DNA from 4 places in the Variovorax sp. 01N425 genome. Region 3 is predicted to be linked to each of the others. Evidence: predicted binding sites of a transcription regulator. Region 3 holds the regulator's gene; each other region holds the start of a gene.
The links. Region 3 encodes sigma-54, which starts transcription at its own class of promoters, with help from an activator protein. Its sites were predicted from a motif close to TGGCANGNAANCTGCTTT; they were not measured.
Positions count from the first base shown of each region.

Region 1: AC1DSC_RS21990 (transglutaminase family protein) is a predicted target of sigma-54. The motif match lies at 1,719-1,736, and genes of this name have one in related genera.
Region 2: hmpA (NO-inducible flavohemoprotein) is a predicted target of sigma-54. The motif match lies at 3,541-3,558, and genes of this name have one in related genera.
Region 4: AC1DSC_RS27910 (TorF family putative porin) is a predicted target of sigma-54. The motif match lies at 2,484-2,501, and genes of this name have one in related genera.

Region 1 covers NZ_JBFTRJ010000012.1:141,837-147,402, forward strand. Annotated here, with positions in the region: gene AC1DSC_RS21985 (DNA internalization-related competence protein ComEC/Rec2) at 1-1,668, opposite strand, end outside; gene AC1DSC_RS21990 (transglutaminase family protein) at 1,809-5,351, shown strand; gene AC1DSC_RS21995 (circularly permuted type 2 ATP-grasp protein) at 5,436-5,566, shown strand, end outside.
Region 2 covers NZ_JBFTRJ010000009.1:238,632-244,197, reverse strand. Annotated here, with positions in the region: gene AC1DSC_RS18305 (xanthine dehydrogenase family protein molybdopterin-binding subunit) at 1-1,351, shown strand, start outside; gene AC1DSC_RS18300 (hypothetical protein) at 1,406-1,636, opposite strand; gene norR (nitric oxide reductase transcriptional regulator NorR) at 1,880-3,457, opposite strand; gene hmpA (NO-inducible flavohemoprotein) at 3,596-4,780, shown strand; gene AC1DSC_RS18285 (hypothetical protein) at 4,856-5,137, shown strand; gene AC1DSC_RS18280 (response regulator) at 5,295-5,566, shown strand, end outside.
Region 3 covers NZ_JBFTRJ010000014.1:125,980-131,545, forward strand. Annotated here, with positions in the region: gene AC1DSC_RS24050 (phospholipase D family protein) at 1-1,399, opposite strand, end outside; gene AC1DSC_RS24055 (RNA polymerase factor sigma-54) at 1,410-3,002, opposite strand; gene lptB (LPS export ABC transporter ATP-binding protein) at 3,020-3,814, opposite strand; gene lptA (lipopolysaccharide transport periplasmic protein LptA) at 3,811-4,530, opposite strand; gene AC1DSC_RS24070 (thiol:disulfide interchange protein DsbA/DsbL) at 4,726-5,373, opposite strand; gene AC1DSC_RS24075 (SPOR domain-containing protein) at 5,518-5,566, opposite strand, start outside.
Region 4 covers NZ_JBFTRJ010000019.1:76,136-81,701, forward strand. Annotated here, with positions in the region: gene AC1DSC_RS27900 (ammonium transporter) at 1-1,183, opposite strand, end outside; gene glnK (P-II family nitrogen regulator) at 1,206-1,544, opposite strand; gene AC1DSC_RS27910 (TorF family putative porin) at 1,615-2,439, opposite strand; gene AC1DSC_RS27915 (YifB family Mg chelatase-like AAA ATPase) at 2,657-4,207, shown strand; gene AC1DSC_RS27920 (serine/threonine-protein kinase) at 4,236-5,566, opposite strand, start outside.

The DNA of each region.
Region 1 (5,566 bases), on a different contig from region 3:
GGCCGGCCGGGGCGCGTGCCAGAGCAGCACCGGCAAGAGGAGCGGCAGGCCCAGCGTGCGCAGCGACCACGGCAGCCGCATCGCAAGCAGGACGCCGCCCGCCACGCCGCAGGCCGCCATCCACACGGGCGGCGCCGCCATCGAGAGCGTGGCGTACGGCAGTGCGGCCAGCCAGCGCAGCAGCAGGGCCAGCGCCTGCACGGCCCAGGCGGCAAGATCCCAGAGCGGCGGCGCCACCGCCCCCAGCATCGCCAGCGGCGTGACCACCAGCGTGACCCAGGGGATCGCCACCGCATTGGCCAGCAGCCCCACCACCGACACCTGCTGGAAAAGCAGCAGGCTCAATGGCGTCAGCGCCAGCGTGATCACCCACTGCTCGCGGAAGAAGGCCAACAGCCGGGCCGACCGGCCCGCCGCCTCCTCGGCCGGCCGCATGAAGCCGGTCGCGAACAGGATGCCGACCGCCACGAAGCTGAGCCAGAAACCGGCCTGCATCAGCGCCCACGGGTCGACGGCCACCACCACCGCCGCGATCAGCAGCCAGACATGGGGCCATGGCCAGCGCCGCCCCGTGAGCCGCAGCAGCGCCGCGGTCGCGAGCATCCAGACCGTGCGCTGCGAAGGCACGCCCCAGCCGCTGAAAAGCGCATAGAGCCCGGCCAGCAGCACGCCACCGGCCAGCGCGGCCTGCGGCGCGGGAACGCGCAGCATCAGCCGGCCGCTGCGCCGCCACAGCGCGCCCACCGCGTGCGCGGCAAGCCAGGCGAACATGGTGATGTGCAGCCCCGAAATCGACATCAGGTGGGCCACGCCGGTGGCGCGGAACACATCCCAGTCGCTGCGGTCGATGGCGCCCTGGTCGCCGGTCACGAGTGCGGCGATGACGCCGGCCTGCCGCGCGTCGGCCACGCGCTCGAACACCGCATCGCGCACCGCCTCCCGCGCACGCTCGATCGGATGCAGCCATGTGGATTGCAGGTGTGCCGGTGCGGCATCGCGGGCGCCGGTTCGCACATAGCCGCTGGCATGCACGCCCTGCTCCCAGAGCCACAGTTCGCTGTCGAAGCCGTGCGGATTGAGATTGCCGTGCGGCGCCTTGAGCCGCACGGTGAGGCGCCAGCGCTCGCCCGCATGCAGCGCGGCCGCGTCGCCGGCCGTGGCTCGGCCTTCCGTCGCGCGCCCCCAGAGAGAGCTGTCCTCGCGGTACCAGCCGAGCGCGATGCGCGCCGGAACGCGTGGCGCAGCCCCGGCGCGCCCATCCGCCCAGCGCGCCGACTCCACATCAAGCCGAAAGCGCGTGCCGCCCTCGTTGCGCTGGGGCATCTGCGCGACCACGCCCACCACCTGCAGGTCGCGGCCTTCGAGGGCCGGGTCGAGCGCGCCCGCTGCGTAGACCGCCGCGCGCCAGCCCGCGAGCCCGCCGGCGGCAAGCGCACCGCAGGCCAGCGCAAGGGCCATCGCAAGCCCTGCCGGCATGCGCCACGCACGAAGCGGCCATCGCCATCGGCGCGACAGTGCCGCCAGCCCCGCAAGGCCCGCGAAGAGCAGCGCCGCATAGGCACCCGCGCTCCACAGCCGCGGCTGCTGCAGTTGCAAGGCCGCGCCGAGCAGCGATCCGCCCAGCGCAGCAAAGGCCCACGACGCCGCCGCGGCACGTGCCGGCCTCACCGGCCAACTCCAGAACACATGATGCAAACCCTCCCCATGCTCGCGCTCAGTGGCGCGTTAATTGCTTTGCTTCTGGGCTAGTATGCGTCTCACAAGAGACATCTTTTCGATGCAATCTCGCAGTACTGCACACAAAACGCATGTCCATTCACGCCGCACTCCACCACGTCACCCACTACAAATACGACCGCCTGGTGCAGTTGGGCCCGCAGGTCGTGCGCTTGCGCCCCGCGCCGCACTGCCGCAGCAACGTCATCTCGTATTCGCTGCAGGTCGAGCCGGCCGAGCACTTCGTCAACTGGATGCAGGACCCGTTCGCCAACTACCAGGCGCGGCTCGTGTTTCCCGAGAAGACGCGCGAGTTCAAGGTCACGGTCGACCTGGTCGTCGAGATGGCGGTCTACAACCCCTTCGACTTCTTCCTCGAGCCGCAGGCCGAGAACTTCCCGTTCAAGTACACCGCCTCGCAGGCCGAGGAACTCGCGCCCTATCTCGTCACCGAGGAACCCACGCCGCTGCTGGCGGCTTACCTCGACAAGATCGAGCGCAAGGAGCAGCGCACCATCGACTTCCTGGTCGGCCTCAACCAGCAGGTGCAGCAGGACGTCAACTACCTGATCCGCATGGAGCCCGGCGTGCAGACGCCGGAAGAAACGCTCACCAGCGGCAGCGGCTCCTGCCGCGACTCGGGCTGGCTGCTGGTGCAGCTGCTGCGCCATTGCGGCCTGGCCGCGCGCTTCGTCTCGGGCTACCTGATCCAGCTCACGCCCGACGTCAAGGCGCTCGACGGCCCGAGCGGCACCACGGTCGACTTCACCGACCTGCACGCCTGGTGCGAGGTCTTCCTGCCCGGCGCGGGCTGGATCGGCCTGGATGCCACCTCGGGCCTCCTGGCCGGCGAAGGCCACATCCCGCTCGCCTGCACGCCCACGCCTTCGAGCGCCGCGCCCATCGAAGGCGGGGTGGACGAAGCCGAGGTCGACTTCGGCCATGAGATGAAGGTCACGCGCATCTACGAATCGCCGCGCGTGACCAAGCCCTACACCGAGGAGCAATGGGCCGAGGTGCTCGCGCTCGGCGACGCGGTCGATGCGCGGCTGAAAGCCGGCGACGTGCGCCTCACGATGGGTGGCGAGCCCACCTACGTGGCCACCAGCGACCGCGACGCGCCCGAGTGGAACACCGATGCGCTCGGCCCCACCAAGCGCGGCTATGCCACCGAGCTCGTGCACAAGCTGCGCGCCGAGTACGGCCAGGGCGGCTTCCTGCATTTCGGCCAGGGCAAGTGGTACCCGGGCGAGCAGCTGCCGCGCTGGGCGCTGTCGATCTTCTGGCGCGCCGACGGCCAGACGCTCTGGCACGACCCCGAACTCTTCGCCGACGAGCGCGTGCCCACGCACTACACGAGCGAAGACGCGCGCCGCTTCACCACCGTGCTGGCGCACAAGCTCGGCATCACCGAACGCTACGTCCAGCCCGGCTACGAAGACGTCTACTACTACCTCTGGCGCGAACGCCGCCTGCCGGTCAACGTCGACCCCTTCGAGTCGAAGCTCGACGACGAGCTCGAGCGCGTCCGCCTGCGCCGCGTGTTCACGCAGAAGCTCGACGCGGTCATCGGCTACATGCTGCCGCTGGAACCCGCCAACGCCGATGCCGACGCGCCCGCGCTCGAAGGCCCGGGCTGGAAGACCGGCCCCTGGTTCCTGCGCGACGACCGGCTCTACCTGATCCCGGGCGATTCGCCGATGGGCTACCGCCTGCCGCTCGATTCGCAGCCCTGGGCCAGCAAGGGCGACTACCCCTACCTCGTCGAGCGCGACCCCACCGCGCCGCGCGCCGCGCTGCCGAGTTCGGCCGACTACCGCGCGCGCTATGCCGTGCCGGCCGGCGGCGCAGCGGGCGCCGACCTGGGCGCCGTGCCTTATGCCTTCGGTGCGCCGCCGGTGGTGCCTGCGGCCCTGCGCATGCAGGCGCCGGGCGAGGCAGCCGCAGCAGGCACGGCCGCGGGCGGCGATGCCACCGCAGCCGACGACGCAGCAGCAGCCACCCGCTCTTCCGCCACGCCGTCCACGCGCCAGCCGGTGCGCGGCGAATCGGCCCACTGGGTCACGCGCACCGCGCTGTGCGTCGAAGTGCGCGATCCGCGCCGCGCCAACGGCCCCGCGGCCGAGAAAAAGGGCAGCGCCTCGGGCGTGCTCTATGTCTTCATGCCGCCGCTCGCGCGCCTGGAGGACTACCTCGACCTGGTCGCGGCCGTCGAAGCCACCGCCCAGCAGCTCGGCATGCGCATCGTGATGGAAGGCTATCCGCCGCCGCGCGACCCGCGCCTGAAGACGCTGGCCGTCACACCCGACCCGGGCGTGATCGAAGTCAACATCCATCCGGCCCACAACTGGAAGGAACTGGTCGCCCACACCGAGTTCCTCTACAACGCCGCGTTCGAGACCCGCCTCTCGGCCGAGAAGTTCATGACCGACGGGCGCCACACCGGCACCGGCGGCGGCAACCACTTCGTGATGGGCGGCGCCACGCCGGCCGACAGCCCGTTCCTGCGCCGGCCCGAGCTGCTCGCGAGCCTCTTGCTCTACTGGCACAACCACCCGTCGCTGAGCTACCTGTTCTCGGGCATGTTCATCGGCCCGACCAGCCAGGCGCCGCGCGTGGACGAGGCGCGCAACGACCAGGTCTACGAACTTGAAATCGCGCTGAAGGAAATCGCGAGAAGCCGCGAGATCCACGGCCAGAACATGCCGGCCTGGCTGGTGGACCGCACGCTGCGCAACATCCTGATCGACGTGTCGGGCAACACCCACCGCAGCGAGTTCTGCATCGACAAGCTCTACTCGCCCGATTCGAGCACCGGCCGCCTCGGCCTGCTGGAGCTGCGCGCCTTCGAGATGCCGCCGCATGCGCGCATGAGCATTGCGCAGCAGTTGCTCATTCGCGCGCTGGTGGCCCGCTTCTGGGACGAGCCGTACAAGGCGCCCGTCACCCGCTGGGGCACCGAGCTGCACGACCGCTTCCTGCTGCCGACCTTCGTCAAGATGGATTTCGACGACGTGATCAGCGAGATGCGCCAGGCCGGCTTCGCCTTCGATGCCGACTGGTTCGCGCCGCACCTGGAGTTCCGCTTTCCGCTGGTGGGCCAGGTGCAGGCCATGGGCGTGGAGCTGTCGCTGCGCAATGCGCTGGAGCCGTGGCACGTGATGGGCGAGGAAGGCTCGGCCGGCGGCACGGTGCGCTACGTCGATTCGTCGCTCGAGCGCATCGAGGTGCGCGTGACCGGCCTGAACGAAAGCCGCCACGTGATCACCGTCAACGGCAAGGTGCTGCCGCTGCAGCCCACGGGCACCGTCGGCGAATTCGTGGCGGGCGTGCGCTACAAGGCCTGGAACCCGCCGTCGGCGCTGCATCCGAGCATCGGCGCCCATGCGCCGCTCACCTTCGACATCGTCGACACCTGGATGAAGCGCTCGCTGGGCGGCTGCCAGTACTTCGTGGCCCACCCGGGCGGGCGCAACTACGACACCTTCCCGGTCAATGCCTACGAGGCGGAAAGCCGGCGCATGTCGCGCTTCACGCAGATGGGCCACACGCCGGGGCTGATGCGTACGCCGCCGGCCACCATCGAGCTCGCGGGCAGCCGCGAATTCCCGTTCACGCTCGATTTGCGGCGCTGACAGGGGTTTGAAAAGCCCGCAAGAGGACATTCAGCACATCGCCCGTCATCCGGCCGGTGACGGCAATGTGACAATCCACCTCCTGTGGAACCCCTGAACGAATCCCTGTTCGATGCCCAGGCGCTGGAATTTCCAGCCGCCCTGGCGTCGGCGCTCGCGCCGGCCGCCCTGCCCGGCCACTTCGACGAACTGCGCGGGCAGGCCACGCCCGCGGT
Region 2 (5,566 bases), on a different contig from region 3:
GGGCCGCGACGCGCTCAAGCTGCAGTGGGATACGGCCGCCGTCGAAAAGGTCGACAGCGGCAGGCAACTGGTCCAGTACCGCGAACTGGCCAAACAGCCCGGCGCGCGCAAGTTCGACGCCGACATGGCGCCGCTGGCCAAGGCGCCGCGGCAGCTGGAAGCCGAGTTCGTGTTCCCCTACCTCGCCCATGCGCCGATGGAGCCGCTGAACTGCACTGTCCAGCTGTCGGGCGACAGCGCCGAGCTGTGGGTCGGCACCCAGTGCGCGGGGCTCGACGGTGCCGCGGCGGCGCGCGCGCTCGGCCTCAAGCCCGAGCAGGTGCGCGTGAACGTGCAGATGGCGGGCGGCGGCTTCGGCCGGCGCTTCGTGAGCACCAGCGACGTGATCGTGGAGGCCTGCGAGATCGCCAAGGCCGCGCGCGCCGCCGGGCTCAACGCGCCGGTGCGCCTGCTGTGGAGCCGCGAGGACGACATCAAGGGCGGCTACTACCGCCCCATGCACCTGCACCGCGCGCGCATCGGCTTCGACGAGCGCGGCAAGGTGCTGGCCTGGGACCACGTCATCGTGGGCCAGTCGATCACCGCCGGCTCCGTGTTCGAGCCCTTCCAGGTGAAGAACGGCATCGACGCCACGGCCACCGAGGGCATGCGCGATCCTTACCCGCTGCCGATGCGCCTGACCGTGCACCACCCCAAGGTCAACGTGCCGGTGCTGTGGTGGCGCAGCGTGGGCTCCACCCACACCGCCTTCGTGATGGAGACCCTGCTCGACGAGATCGCGCGCAGCACAAAGCAGGACCCGGTGGCCTACCGCATGCAGCTCTTCGGCGACAAGCACCCGCGCCACCGCGCCGCGCTGCAGCTCGCCGTCGACCGCAGCGGCTATGGCAAGAAGCAGCTGCCCGCCGGCCGCGCCTGGGGCGTGGCGGTGCACGAGTCCTTCGAGTCGGTGGTGGCCTATGTGGTGGAGGCTTCGGTGAAGGACGGCCAGCCGGTGCTGCACCGCGCCACCGCCGGCGTGCACTGCAACCTGGCCGTCAATCCGCGCAGCGTGGAAGCGCAGGTGCAGGGCGCCGCGGTCATGGGCCTGTCGATGTGCCTGCCGGGCGGCGCCATCACGCTGAAGGACGGCGAAGTGCAGCAGGGCAACTTCGGCGACTTCACCGTGCCGCGCATCACCGACATGCCCGAGTTCGCCGTGCACATCGTGCCGAGCGCGGAACCGCCCAAGGGCATCGGCGAGCCGGGCCTGCCGCCGCTGGCGCCGGCTTTTGCGAACGCGATCGCGCAACTGACGGGCAAGCCGCTGCGGCAGCTGCCGTTCGACCTGGCTGACACAAAACCGGCATGAGCCGCACCCCGACGCGCATGCACTGAGCCGGGCGGGCACGGAACGGTGTGCGCCCTAACGGCGCAGCGCCGGCGAAGCTTCGGCCTCCTCGATGTGCCCACCCAAAGCGGCATTCGGGCTCGGCTCCGCAGGCCGCCGAAGCGTTGCTTCCTGGGCCAGCCGCGTGGCGATCGCCTGTTCGACGGCCCGGCGCGGCGCAAGCTGTATGCGGCCGCACTGGGCGCAGCGATAAAGCCGCAGCGAAGGGAACAGGCGCATCCACAGCCGCCGCTGGAGCCGTTTCATGTGGGCAAAGCCGCACGTGCAACTTGAAAACAGGTTGTGCAAGACAAGCTCCAAAGGGTTCACGGCACCGAGCTTGTCTGTCGCTGGAACCTCTCAGCTCCAGGCAGCTACGTTGCGTAATTGTTTGTCTAAATTTCGCGCCATTGTGTTGAGATTGGTAACTGTTAACACTCCCACAAAGTGGTGAGTGGCTGCGCGGACCGTTGGGGTATGCCGATGCCTCCGGCATGGGATGCACGGGGCTCAGGGCGTGCTTTCCGGCCGCGGCACGCCCAGCTTGCGCAGCGTCCGGTGGAAGTTGCTGCGGTCGATGCCGGCCTCGCGCGCCGCATTGGCCACGTGCCCGCGGTGCCGCGCCAGCGCATCGGCGAGCCAGGCGCGCTGGAAGGCCTCGGTGGCTTCGCGCAGCGTGGCGCCGCCACTGGCAACGCCCGCGTGCTGGCCTGCCGGCGCCGGTGCAGGTGGCGCAGGCGACGCTGCCGGACCGCCGGCCGCCGCAGCCTCCAGCGCCAGGTGATGCGGCTCGATCGCCGTCCAGCGCGCGCCGCGGCGCTGCTCCCTGAAGGCGCGCAGCGACGCGCGGCTGATCACATGCTCCAGCTCGCGCACGTTGCCGGGCCAGCCGTGCGCGAGCAGGGCGGCCTTGGCGGCCGGCGACAGCCGCAGGTTGCGCGCGCCCAGGCGATGCTGGTTCTCTTCAAGGAAGCCGCCCGCGAGCGCCACCACGTCGCGCCCGCGCTCGCGCAGCGGCGGCACGACCAGCGGATAGACCGAGAGCCGGTGGTAGAGGTCGGCCCGGAAGCGGCCCTGCGCGATCGCCGCGGGCAGGTCGCGGTTGGTGGCCGCGATCACGCGCACGTCGACCTTCAGCGTGCGGTCGCTGCCGGGCCGCTGCAGCTCGCCGCTCTGCAGCACGCGCAGCAGCTTGGCCTGCACCGTCAGCGGCAGTTCGCCGACCTCGTCGAGAAAGAGCGTGCCGCCATCGGCGATCTCGAACTTGCCGTTGCGGTCCTGCACCGCGCCGGTGAAGGCGCCGCGCTTGTGGCCGAAGAGCTCGCTGTCGGCCAGCGTCTCGGGCAACGCCGCGCAGTTCACCTGCACCAGCGGCTGGTCGCTGCGGCGCGAGCGCGCATGCAGGCGCTGCGCCACCAGGTCCTTGCCCACGCCGGTCTCGCCGAGCAGCAGCACCGTGAGGTCGGACACCGCGACCGTGTCGATCTCGCTGCACAGCTGCTTCATCGCGGGGCTGCTGCCAAGGAGCTCGCGCGTGGCGCCGCGGCCCGAGCGCAGGGCCTGGGCCACGGCCTGCTCGCGCATGGCGCGCGCTTCCATTTCCTGGATCGTGTGGGCAGCCTCGATGCCGGTTTCGACCAGCGCCACCAGCGCGTCGAGCTGTGCCGGGCCCACGGCCTCGAAGGTGCCGGCGTCGAGCGCGTCCAGTGTCAGCAAGCCCCAGGTGGCACCGCGCAGGCGCAGCGGCGCGCCCATGCAGTCGTGCACGGGCAGGATGCCCGGCTGGCCCGCGACGAGGCCGTCGTACGGGTCAGGCAGGCCGCAGTCGTGCGGGAAGCGCAGGCCCCGCCCGCTCTCGAGCAGGCGGGCAAAGCGCGGGTGCGAGGCCACGGGGAACTGCCGCCCCAGGGTTTCGTCGCTCAGGCCGTCCACGGCCAGCGGCCGCAGCACGTCGCCGTCGAGCCGCAGCAGCGCGGCGGCATCGCATCGCACGAGGCCGCGCGCAGCGGCAAGGAGCGAGCGGTAGCGCTGCGCCTCGGTGGCCGCGGCCGCTTCGCCCGTGGTCGAATTGACACTGTTTGTGGTCATAAATACAACATGGATCCTGTTGCGAATTTGACCACGTATCGCAAATCCCCAGCGGCGGCGGGCACTTGCGGGGGGCCAGGAGCTGGCACGGATCGTGAGAAGGAAAAGCATCCCAACTGCCGACCCCGAAAGCCACAGATGACCCCGCAAAACATCGCCATCGTCAAAGCCACCGTTCCCGCGCTCCAGGCGCACGGAGAGGCCATCACCAGCCACTTCTACCGGATCATGTTCGAGAGCCATCCGGAGGTGAAGGCCTTCTTCAACGAGGCGCACCAGGCCGCCGGCAGCCAGGCCCGCGCACTGGCGGGCGCGGTGCTGGCCTATGCCACGCACATCGACCGGCTCGAAGAGATTGCAGGCGCGCTGCCGCGCATCATCCAGAAGCACGCCGCGCTGGGCGTGCTGCCCGAGCACTACCCGATCGTCGGCGGCTGCCTGCTGCAGGCCATCAAGGACGTGCTCGGCGAAGCCGCCACCGACGAGATCATCGCGGCCTGGGGCGAGGCCTACCAATCTTTGGCGGCGCTGCTGATTGCCGCAGAGGAAGAGGTCTACCGCGCCAATGCCGCGCAGACCGGCGGCTGGCGCGGCGAGCGCGAGTTCCGCGTGGCGCGCCGCGAGCAGGAGAGCGACGTCATCACCTCCTTCTACCTGGAGCCGACCGACGGCGGCCCGCTGCTCGCGTTCTCGCCCGGCCAGTACCTCACGCTGGTGCTGAACATCGACGGCGAGCCGCTGCGGCGCAACTATTCGCTGTCCGATGCGCCGGGCAAGCCCTTCTACCGCATCAGCGTCAAGCAGGAAGAGGGCGGCCGCGCCTCCAACTGGCTGCACGAGAAGGCCGGGGTCGGCACCGTCTTGCGTGTGCAGGCGCCTTGCGGCGACTTCGTGCTGCAGCCCGCCGGCGAGCGCGTGCGGCCGCTGGTGCTGGTGACAGGCGGCGTGGGCATCACGCCGGCCATGAGCATGCTCGAGTCGATGGCGCACACCGGCCGGCCGGTGCACTTCATCCACGCCGCGCGGCATGGCGGCGCCCATGCGTTCCGCTCGCGCGTCGATGCGCTGGCCGCCCGGCATGCCAACGTGAAGCCGCTCTACGTCTACGACGCGCCGCGCGAATCCGACCGGCCGCATGCGACCGGCTTCGTCACGCGCGAGCTGCTCGCGCAGCAACTGCCGGCCGACCGCGACGTCGACCTCTACTTCCTCGGCCCCAAGCCCTTCATGAAGGCGGTGTATGCGAGCGGCCTGGCGCTGGGCGTGCCCAAGCAGCAGCTGCGCTACGAATTCTTCGGTCCGCTGGAGGCGCTGGAGGCATGAGGCGGGCTACCCCATCTTGTCGACGCTTCGGCTTCACGGGTATAGGATGAAAGTGCACTCACGAGGAGATCCCAAATGCCCGCCCTGAACGCCCCCGAGAGCAGCAGCAGCCGCGCCGTCGAACGCGCGCTGGACGAAAGCAAGCAGGTGAAGAAAACGGTGGAAGAAGCCGCCGACGAGCTCGCCGTCGTTCACGTGGTGCTGGACAAGGGCGTCTCCGAGGACACGCGCACCGACGACCTCGACCGCGCGATCGAGCAGACCGGCCAGATCGAGAAGAAGCTGTCGAAATCGGTCGATCTGCTCGAGAAGGTCGCCGAAGCGCTGGAGACCGAAAGCAACCGCAAGGCGTCCTGAGCAAGCCCCGGCGCGCGCTTCGGCGGCGCGCTTCCTGGGCACCGTCTCCAAGTCGAGAAGCTTGCCTACAAGGACGAGCAGGGCCGGGCCGTACAAAGACCGCATTGGTGGTTGCGTTCCGATGTCCCAAGAGCCTCCAGACGCCGAAAGCGTATGCATGCCGCTCACTACGATCCTTGTCGAGGACAGCCGGACGATCCGGGACAACCTGATTCCCGCACTCGAAGAGCTGGCCGGCGCCCGTGTGGTGGCCACCGCCGAGACGGCCCAGGCCGCCATCGATGCGCTTGCGCAGCATGGCACCTGGCAACTCGCGGTCATCGATCTCTTCCTCAAGGAAGGTTCCGGCCTCACGGTCATCCGCTCCTGCCAGGGCCGCGCGAGCAACCAGCACGTCATCGTCCTCACCAACTATCCAAGCGCTGAGAT
Region 3 (5,566 bases):
GCTGCGCCATCTCGGGGCTGCGGATGAACAAGCCGATCTCGGTGTTGTGCGTCTCGGAGCGCGGGTCGAAGTTCATCGAGCCAACGAAAAGAACCTGCCGGTCGATCACCGCCGACTTGGCATGCAGCCGGCCCACCGAAGTGCCGAACAGGCCGAGCCGCACGCTGCGACGCGTGCGCGTGGTGCTCAGTTCGTACAGCTCGGCGCCGAGCTCGAGCATCTCGGGCCGGTAGCGGCGGTAGGCCGTGTGGACCAGCGGCTCGTCGGTGGCGGCGAAGGAATTGGTGACGATGCTGATCTTCACGTTGCGCCGGCGGATCTCGCGCATCACTTCGAGCCCCGCCTTGCCCGGAATCAGGTAGGGCGAGACGATGGTCACCTCGGAGCGCGCGCGGCGCATCTGCTCGACCACGTTGTAGCGCACGCTGTCGACGTCGAGCAGCGGCACGCCGCCGTACGAGGCGGTCTTTCCGATCACGCGCTCGGGCGAATCGGCATACGCCTCGGCCAGCGTCCAGATCAGGTCGAGCTTGCCGGCATCCAGGTCTTCGGCGATTGGGCTGTAGCCGAGCAGGTCGTTGGGCGCGGGCCGGGGCGGCGGCGGCGTGGTGTCCGGGCCGGTGGCGGTGTCGAAGCGCTTCTGCAGCTCGTCACGTGTCAGCGCGCTCGCCACCACCGACTGGACCGGCCGCACATAGACGCTGTTCCAGTACTGGTCGAACAGCGCGCCCAGGCGCGGAATCAGCGCGCCGGCGACGAAGGTGTCGAGATCGAGAAAATTCTCGCCCGCCGTGCGCCTGAAATACTGGTTGCCGATGTTGCGCCCGCCCGCCACCGCCATCGCGCCATCGGCGATGAAGAGCTTGTTGTGCATGCGCCGGTTGACGCGGCTGAAGTCGAACAGCGAGGCGGTGAAGCGCCTGAGCAGGCTGCCGCGCCCGGCCGGAAAGGGATTGAACAGGCGCAGCTCGACATTCGGCGTGGCGGCCAGGCCGAGCAGCAGCTCGTCCTCGCCCGAGGTGTAGAGATCGTCCATCAGGAGCCGCACGCGCACGCCGCGCCGGGCCGCATCGCGCAGCGTGCGCAGCAGGTAGCGGCCGGTCTCGTCGTTCTCGATCTGGTAGTACTGCACGTCGAGCGTGCGCTGGGCGCGCCGCGCGAGCTGGATGCGGGTGTCGAAGGCAAAGTCGCCGCCCGGCATCAGGCGGAAGCCGCTCAGGTCGGGGTCGGGCTGCGAGGCCTGCGCGATCTTGCCGAGCGCGGTGTCGGCCGAGGCGGCCATGGCCCGGGTGGCCGGGCGCGGCGCCTCGTCGGGCAGGGTGGCGCAGCCGGCGAACAGCAGCACCGCCGCCATGGCGAAGACCCATTGCCCACAGCGCGACAGCAGGCGACGGGCCATCGGCGGCTTTCTACAGCGCCTTGCGGAGGTTGGCGGGCGCGATGCGCAGGGCCTCGCGGTACTTGGCCACGGTGCGGCGCGCGCACTCGATGCCCTGCTCCTTGAGCATCTCGGAGATCTGGCTGTCGGACAGCGGCTTCTTGATGCTCTCGGAGCTCACGAACTGCTTGATCAGCGCGCGCACCGCGGTGCTCGACGCATTGCCGCCGGTCTCGGTGCCCAGCGCCGAGCCGAAGAAGTACTTGAGCTCGACCGTGCCGAAAGGCGTGGACATGTACTTGGCCGTGGTCACGCGCGAGATGGTCGATTCGTGCAGGCCCAGTTCGTCGGCAATCTCGCGCAGCACCAGGGGCCGCATCGCGAGCTCGCCGTGCACGAAGAAGCTCTTCTGCCGCTCGACGATGGCGTTGCTCACGCGCAGGATGGTGTCGAAGCGCTGCTGGATGTTCTTGATGAACCAGCGCGCCTCCTGCAGCCGCTGCGACAGCGCCTGGCTGCCCTCGCCCTTGTGCGACTTGAGCGCGCCGGCATAGATGTCGTGCACGCGCAGCCGCGGCATCACCTCGGGATTGAGCATGACGCGGAACTTGGCATTGGTGCCGCGGCCGACCTTGGTGACGATCACGTCGGGAATGACGATGTTGCGCTCGACGTCGACAAAACGGCGGCCCGGCTTGGGCTCCAGGCGCGAGATGACCTGCAGCGCCGAGCGCACCAGCTCTTCGTTGGTGCGCGTGAGCGTGGCCAGGCGCTTGAAGTCGCGCCGCGCGAGCAGCTCCATCGGCTGCTTGCAGATGGCGATGGCGGTCTTGCGCACCAGCGCCTGTTCCTCGGTCTCGCTTTCGCTCGCGAGTGCGCGCAGCTGGATGCAAAGGCATTCGCCCAGGTCGCGCGCGCCGACGCCGGCCGGCTCCAGGCTCTGCAGCAGGCCGAGCGCCACCTGGAAGTGGTGCACCAGCTCGTCGAACTGGTCGTTGTCGTCGCCCGCGAGGCCCGAGGCCAGCGCCGGCAAGGAGTCTTCGAGATAGCCGTCGTCGTTGAGCGATTCGATCAGGAAGCGCAGCGCGGCGCTGTCGTTCTCGTTGAGCCGCAGGCTCAGCGCCTGCCGGTGCAGGAAGGACTGCAGCGACTCCTGGCTGCGCGCGAGTTCGGTGGCGTCGGCGCGCTCGTCGTCGCCCAGGTTGTTCTGGCGCGCGGGGGCATCGCTGCCCCATTCGCTGTCGTCGGGCGCCATGTCGACGGTGCCGTCGCCTTCCCAGTCGGGCTCGCGCTCGGTGGCGTCGGCGGCAGGAACCTCGGACTCGGCCGTGGAGGCGGTTTCGCTCGAAGTGCTGGTCGTGCTGCTGGCCGGGGCCGAGCTGAATTCGCCCTCGGCGGCTTCACCGGCCTCGTCGCGCGGCACCGGCGTGTCGATGGCGTCGAGCCCGAATTCCTCGCGCGCGGCTTCTTCCGCGGTGCGTTCGAGGAACGGGTTCTCGTCCAGCATCTGCTCCACTTCCTGGCTCAGTTCGAGCGTGGACAGCTGCAGCAGCCGGATCGACTGCTGCAGCTGGGGCGTGAGCGCCAGGTGCTGCGAAACGCGAAGGGACAGCCCTTGCTTCATGGAGACCGACTCCTCCCTTACATCCGGAAGTGCTCGCCGAGGTACACCCTGCGTACTTCGGCGTTGTCGACGATCTCCGAGGGTGTGCCTTGTGCCAGCACATGCCCGTCGCTGATGATGAACGCGTGATCGCAGATGCCCAGCGTCTCACGCACGTTGTGGTCGGTGATGAGCACGCCGATGCCGCGCTCCTTCAGGAAGCTGATGATCCGCTGGATCTCGATCACCGCGATCGGGTCGATGCCGGCAAAGGGCTCGTCCAGCAGGATGAAGCGCGGCTGCGTGGCCAGCGCGCGGGCGATCTCGACCCGGCGCCGTTCGCCGCCCGAGAGCGCGAGCGCGGGCGAATCGCGAAGATGGTCCACCCGCAGGTCGGCCAAAAGGCCCGAGAGGCGCTCCTCGATGCGCTGCCTGGTCAAGGGCGCGGGCTTGCCGCTGGCGTCGGGTTCGCGCTGGAGCTCGAGCACGGCGCGCACGTTTTCCTCGACCGTGAGCTTGCGGAAGATGGAGGCTTCCTGCGGCAGGTAGCTCAGGCCCATGCGCGCGCGCCGGTGGATCGGCATGTGGGCGATGGGCTCGCCGTCGATGGTGATCTCGCCCGCATCGGCCCGCACCAGCCCCACGATCATGTAGAACGAGGTGGTCTTGCCGGCGCCGTTGGGGCCGAGCAGCCCGACGACTTCGCCCTTTTGCACGTCGAGCGAGACGTCCCGCACGACCTTGCGGCTGCCGTAGCTCTTCTGCAGGCCGCGCACCACCAGGCGGCTGCCCGGCGTGCCGTCGGCGTTCTGGGTTCCAGCGGCTTCGATCACTTGCGCCTTTCCCCGTCGCCGCCCAGCGTGGTGGTCGAGCGCAGGCCGGCACCGGGTGCCGGCTGGGGCGCGGCCGCCGCCGGCGCGGCCCGTCCGCCGGCGGGCGCCGAGGCCCCGGGCGCCGGCGCGGTGGCGCTCTTGGGCGTGAGGATGGTCCGCACGCGTCCGCCTGGGGGTGCGTTCACGCCCGTGTTGGGCGGCACGGTGGAACCGTTGACCGTGTAGGTGTCGTTGCTCTGGTCGTAGACGATGAGCGCGCCGGTGCTCTCGTCGTTGGGCGTGGCGCCGATCAGCCGGCGCATGACGGCATTGCGGATGAACTTGACGTTGTCGGCGCGGCTGTCGTATTCGATGACCTCGGATTCGCCCTCGATCCACTCGTCGGGCGCATTGCGCTTCTGCTTGTAGTAGGCCCTTTTGCCGGGCGCCGCCGTGACCACGCCGTACTGGTAGCCCTCGGCGTCCTGGCGCACGTCGATGCGCGCGCCGCGGATGATGATCGTGCCCTTGGTGACCAGCACGTTGCCCGTGAACACGCTCGTCTGCTTGAGGTCGTCGTAGCGCATTGCATCGGATTCGATGTTCATCGGCTTGCTGCGGTCGGCGGTCTCGGCCAGCGCGCCCGAGGCCAGGCCGGCCAGCAGCAGCGCGCCGGCGGCCAGGCGGCGGATTCGGCGAACGAAGGGGGTGGTGTGGGGATAGGAGGGCAATGTCATAGAGGCACGAAACTTGCTCTGAACCATTGTATGCGGCGGATCAGCACCAGCCACCAACGCCGATGAAAAAGGCCCGCCGAAGCGGGCCGGTGTCCCCATCGGGAGACACCGCGGAACCGGCTTCGCCGGGCCGCAGGTGCCGCCCCTGCAAGGGGGGTGGGCGCAGCGGACACGAAGTGCCGCGCAGCCTGGGGGTTAGCCCTTTTTCGCTTCGCCGATCAGGTAGTTGGTAACCTGCAGCGCCTTGGTCATGTTGCCGGCCAGTTCGCCGTCCACGTACCAGCGCCCGTTCACTGCCAGCGCCGGCACGCCGGCCACCTTGTAGGCGTCGGTCAGCTGCGCGGCGCGCTTGGCCTTGCTGGCCACGCCGAAGGAGGTGAAGACTTCCTTGAACTTGGCGCCGTCCAGGCCGTTGGCCCCGGCCCAGGCAATGATGTTGGCATCGCCGTTCACGTTCTGGCGCTGCTTGTGGATGGCGTCGAAGACCTTGGGCTGGAATTCATCGACCTTGCCCATGGCTTCGAGCGCGTAGTACAGGCGCTGCTTGGCCTCGACGTCGTTGCCCACGAAGGGCACGGGCACGCGGCGGAACGCCACTTCCTTGGGCACCGTCTTGAGCCAGGCTTCCAGCTGCGGCTCGAAGTCGTTGCAGTGCGGGCAGTTGTACGAGAAGAACTCGATCACCTCGACCTTGCCCGCCGGCGCGTCGACCGGCACGCGCTTGTCGAGCACCAGGTACTCGGTGCCGGCCTTGGGCGCGCGCGCCTGGGCGTGTGCGGTGTTGCCAGCCAGCGAAAGCAGGCCCAGCGAGGTGGCGGCCAGCGAAAAGTCACGACGTTTCATTGAAAGAGTTCTCCTGTTGGGTACGGCAGACTGAGCCGGCGCGCCGCGCGGAGTTCCCGCGTGCGGCATGCCCAGGACAATCCTGGCGGCGGCCCATGCCGCGCGGCGAAGCTTAAAGAATATCCGCGGCGCCTGCCGGCAGGCTCAGCGCTGCACGCGCACGAGCGCCGATTCGAGGCCGCCGCTGTCGAGC
Region 4 (5,566 bases), on a different contig from region 3:
CGCCCCAGAGGCAGGCGAAGCCGGCGATGAAGCCGATGATGATCGCGCCCATCAGGCCGACGTTGCCGGCGGCCGGGGTGATGGCCACCAGGCCTGCCACGGCGCCCGAAGCGGCGCCCAGCATCGAGGCCTTGCCGCGCATCAGCGCTTCACCGATGCACCATGCGAGCACGGCAGCGGCCGTGGCGGTGAAGGTGTTCATGAAGGCGAGCACGGCGCTGGTGCCGGCTTCCAGGGCCGAACCGGCGTTGAAGCCGAACCAGCCGACCCACAGCAGCGAAGCGCCGACCATGGTGAGCGTGAGCGAGTGCGGCGTGAAGGCTTCCTTGCCGTAGCCCACGCGCTTGCCGATCACGAAGGCGCCGACCAGGCCCGCCACGGCGGCGTTGATGTGCACCACGGTGCCGCCCGCGAAGTCGAGCGCGCCCCACTGCCAGATCAGGCCGGCCTTGGCGTTCTGTGCGTCCACCACGTTGGCGGCGGTGTAGGCGTCCGGGCCCATCCAGAACCAGACCATGTGCGCGAGCGGCGCATAGCTGAAGGTGAACCAGATCACCATGAACAGCAGCACGGCCGAGAACTTGGCGCGTTCCGCGAAGGCACCCACGATCAGGCAGCAGGTGATGCCGGCGAAGGTGGCCTGGAAGGCGGCGAACAGCAGCTCGGGGATGTAGACGCCCTTGCTGAAGGTGGCGCCGGGTGCGAACACGCCGGTGGCCGGATCGAAGATCCCCTTCATGAAGAGCCGGTCGAATCCGCCGAAGAAGGCGTTCCCCTCGGTGAACGCGAGGCTGTAGCCATAGATGAGCCACAGCACCACGATCATCGAGAAGGTGACCATCACCTGCATCAGCACCGACAGCATGTTCTTGCTGCGTACCAGGCCGCCGTAGAACAGCGCCAGGCCGGGGACGGTCATCATGATGACGAGCAGCGTGGACAGCATCATCCAGCTGGTGTCACCCTTGTTGAAGGAAGGAGCGGCAGGCGCCGCGGCGGGCGCTGCTTCGGCAGCCGCAGCGGGTGCGGCGGCAGCCGGAGCGGCCGCAGGTGCCGGAGCAGCGGCTGCGGGCGCGGACGCCGCCGGCGCCTCGGGCGTGGCAGCAGGCGCCTGGGCGAAGCTCGCCGTGCCTGCAGCGAGCAGGCTCAGGCCGAGCGCGAGAGAAACAAGCAGTTTTTTCATGGTTGTTGTTTTCCGGGCTGGATCAGAGGGCTTCGCGGCCGGTTTCACCGGTGCGGATGCGAACGACCTGCTCGAGGTTGTAGACAAAAATCTTTCCGTCGCCGATCTTGCCGGTGCGCGCCGCACCCTCCACGGCTTCGATCACGCGGTCCACGAGGTCGTCGGACACCGCCGCCTCGATCTTGACCTTGGGCAGGAAGTCGACCACGTACTCCGCGCCGCGGTACAGCTCGGTGTGGCCCTTCTGGCGGCCGAAGCCCTTGACCTCCGTGACCGTGATGCCCTGCACGCCGATGGCCGAGAGGGCTTCGCGCACCTCGTCGAGCTTGAACGGTTTGATGATGGCTGTGACCAGCTTCATGATGACTTTCTCCTTCTTGGATGGAATGGATGGTGCGGCAGCTTGGGCCGCACCTTGTTCTTGTGCCTGCTTACAGGGTCTTGCTGAGCGTAACGATGAAGCGCGCCTTGTTGGGCGAATAGGTGGTCTGGCCGAAGGTGCCGAAGCCGAGGTCGACGCCCGGGTTGGACACGGCCAGGTACGAGCTCTTCTTGTTGGCGCCCTGGATCGAGCCGGCCAGTGCGAGGCCGCTGCCGAAGTCGTACGACACGCCCACGTTGTAGTCGACGTAGCTCTTGTAGCCCAGGCTGCGGATGTCGCTGGACATGTGGGTGTAGCCCACGGCGGCCTTCAGCGTGAGCTTGGGCACGATCTCCTTGCTGTAGGCCAGGTTCAGGTAGCCGGTGTTGGTGCCCTTCAGGCCCGAGCCGGCCTTGTTGCCCGCGTAGCCGAAGTAGTCCTTCGACACCGTGTGCGAGTATTTCAGCGTGAACGAGCCGATGGCCTCGTCGGCCCAGGTGCCGGCGCCGTACAGCTCGGTGGTGTTGCCGGCGGAGTTGCCCGGGTAGATGTAGGTCAGCGCGCCCACGTCCATGTCGAAGGGGCCGGCCTTGAACTTGTAGCCGCCGTAGATGTCGCTCTCGATGCTGTTGCCCTTGAGCCAGTTGACGCTGGAGTTCCAGTTGCCCACGTAGAAGCCGGTCTCGCCGAAGGCGTAGTCGAAGCCGCCCTGGATCGCGGGCTTGAAGCCCTTGGTCTTGGCGTAGTCGTTCTTCCCGATCATGTCCTGGTCCTGGCCGCGGAACTTGTAGTTGCTGGTCAGTGCCACATTCCCCGTGAGCTGTGCGCTCGCAAGCATCGGCAGGGCAGCAAGGGCGGCCACGGCCATTGCCTGGGCGAATTTACGGTGCATCATCGAGACTCCTCGGAGTTGGTTGGATTGTTGGGGGACACCGTCTCATAGCAGGGAGCGTGCCAAAGTGCACGTTTTGCCCTGCGGCACCGCGGCCGCCCCCGCACCTGCAACCCAGGCGAAATAGTTACAAGCGTGTTCAGTTGCGGTACCCCATGGGGCACCGCGGTGCATGAGCCCGGCCAAAAACGGGCGCACCACAATGGTGAGAGGGAGTGGAATGAGCCTGTCTTTGGTGCAAAGCCGTGCTTTGCTTGGGCTGGAAGCGGCCAGTGTCACGGTCGAGGTGCATCTGGCGAACGGCCTGCCGAGCTTCACGCTCGTCGGGCTGGCGGAAACCGAGGTCAAGGAGGCGCGCGAGCGGGTGCGCTCGGCCATCCAGAACGCCGGCCTGGAGTTTCCGAACAACAAGAAGATCGTCGTCAACCTGGCGCCGGCCGACCTGCCCAAGGATTCCGGCCGCTTCGACCTGCCGATCGCGCTCGGCATCCTCGCGGCCAGCGGGCAGATCCAGCCTGCGCTGCTGGCGGGCCATGAATTTGCCGGCGAGCTCTCCCTTTCAGGCGAGCTGCGGCCGGTGCGCGGCGCGCTCGCCATGGCGCTGGCCCTGCACACGCGCGGCATCGCGACGCGGCTGGTGCTGCCCGCCGCAAGCGCCCAGGAAGCGGCGCTGGTGCCCGGCAGCGAGGTGTACGGCGCCAGGCACCTGCTGGACGTGGTGCAGCGCTTCATGCCCGAGGGCGCCGCGCTGCCGCAGGGCGAGGAACAGCAGCAGCAGCCCGCCGCCGACGGCTGGGCCCGGGTGCATGCCGCAGCCGCGGCGGCCGCGCCGCTCTATGCCGACCTGGCCGACGTGAAAGGCCATGCAGGCGCCAAGCGCGCCCTCGAGATCGCCGCCGCCGGCGGCCATAGTCTGCTGATGGTCGGCGAGCCCGGTTCGGGCAAGTCGATGCTGGCGCAGCGCTTTGCCGGCCTGCTGCCGCCCATGAGCGTCGACGAGGCGCTGGAGAGCGCGGCCGTGGCCAGCCTGGCCGGCAGTTTTTCGGCCGCGCGCTGGATGAACCGGCCGACCTCGGCGCCCCATCACACATCGAGCGCCGTGGCGCTCGTGGGCGGCGGCTCGCCCCCGCGGCCCGGCGAGATCTCGCAGGCGCACCATGGCGTGCTCTTCCTGGACGAATTTCCGGAGTTCGCCCGCTCGGCCCTCGAGGCGCTGCGCGAGCCGCTGGAGACGGGCACCATCACCATCGCGCGCGCCGCCCGGCGCGCCGAGTTTCCGGCGCGCTTCCAGCTGGTCGCGGCCATGAACCCCTGCCCTTGCGGCTACCTGGGCTCGACGCTGAAGGCCTGCCGCTGCACGCCGGACCAGATCTCGCGCTACCAGGCCAAGCTCAGCGGCCCGCTGCTGGACCGCATCGACCTGCACATCGAGGTGCCCGCGGTATCGGCGCAGCAGCTCATCGACGCGCCGCCCGGCGAATCGACGGCCAGCATCCGCACCCGCGTGGTGGCCGCGCGCGAGTTCGCGCTGCAGCGCCAGGGCAGCCCCAACCAGGCGCTGCAGGCCGGCGCCATCGACAAGCATGCCGCACTCGACGATGCGGCGCGCAAGTTCGTCTACAACGCCGCCGCCAAGCTCGGCTGGTCGGCGCGCAGCACGCACCGCGCGCTCAAGGTGGCGCGCACCGTGGCCGACCTGGCGGGCGCCGAATCGGTGGGGGTGGTGCATGTGGCGGAAGCGGTGCAGTACCGCAGGGCGCTGCGGAACTGAGCGCCCCCGCCAAGGCGCAGAGCAGCGCCTACTTGAACTCGTGGCTCACCACAGGCGCCGACCTGCTGTCCTGCACCGTCACGCGCTGGCGGTAGACATCGAGGTCGCCGTTGCGCACTTCGATGTTGTAGATGCCCGGGCGCAGCGAGAGCGACTTGAGCGGCGGGCTCACGCCGCGCTCGGCGCCGTCGACGAAGACCTGGCCCCAGGGCCGGATGTTGAGCACCACGCGCCCCATGCCGGGCGGAGCGGCCGGCGGCGCGGGCGGCGGGGTCGGGCCGCCGGCAATCACGGTGGGTACCGAGTTTGTCGGCGCCGTGCCCGGTGCCGCGGGCACGGCCTGGGCGAGCCGGTTCAGCTCGGCAATGGCGTTGCGGGCATCGCGCGCATGCGGGCCGCGCCGGTAGCGGCGCAGGTAGGCCTCGTAGCCTTCGCGCGTGTTCTCGGCCTGGGCCAGGTTCCAGTCCTCGGCTTCGGCGGTGGCCATGGCGGCCTCCGGCGGCGGCACGGGCGTCGGCGTCGCGCCCGGGGGCGTGGCGGCGGGGTCCGGCGTGGCCGGTGCGGGTGCGGGTGCAGCTGCCGGCGCCGCGCCGACCGGCACGTTGGTCAGCGGCGTCAACGGGCCGGCCGGTGCGCTGGCCGCTGCCGCGGGAGGCGGCGTGCCGGGCGCTGCCGCCACATTCTCGCCCGCGGGCGCCGATGACGATGATGAGCCGCCGGCGGCGCTTTCGCCCGGCGGCATGGCGGCGGGCGGCGGCGAGGTGGCGGACATCGGCCCCGACGGCGGGGGCACCGGCACCATGGCGGTCGATGTTTCCTGCCGGCCTGAAGTCAAGTGAAGGCCGATCCAGCTGCCCACGGCCACCAGCGCAATCAGCAGCACGCCGACCAGGCCCCACGGCGGCCGCGACGATTTCTTGCCGGTCGGCGCTGGCTGAGGCTGCGGCTTGCCGGGAGCCGATGGAGGACGTGCCGGCGCTGCCGCAGCCTCGCGCGGCGCGGCGGGCTTGGGCGAGGCTGACGGTACCGGCTCGGCTTTGGACGCGGGCTGAGGCTTGGGCTTGGGCTTGGGCTCGACGGGCTCGGAGGCAGCGGCTTCAGGCCGCACAGCACTGGCCGATGCAGTGGCTTGCGCTGCTGCGGCCGCCGCTGGCGCCGATGCCTGGGGTGCCGCCGAGGCAGCCGGCGCTTGCTGCGGCACCGGTGCCACCGCGGGCGCGGCCTTCGAAGGCGGCGGTGGCGCGATGACGGCCATGGGCGCCGCCAGTCCGCTCACGTAGGTATCGCCCAGCTTGGCAAGCCCCAGTTCGGCCGCGAATGCGGCCACGGTCTGCGTGCGGTCCTTGCTGTGCACGGCCA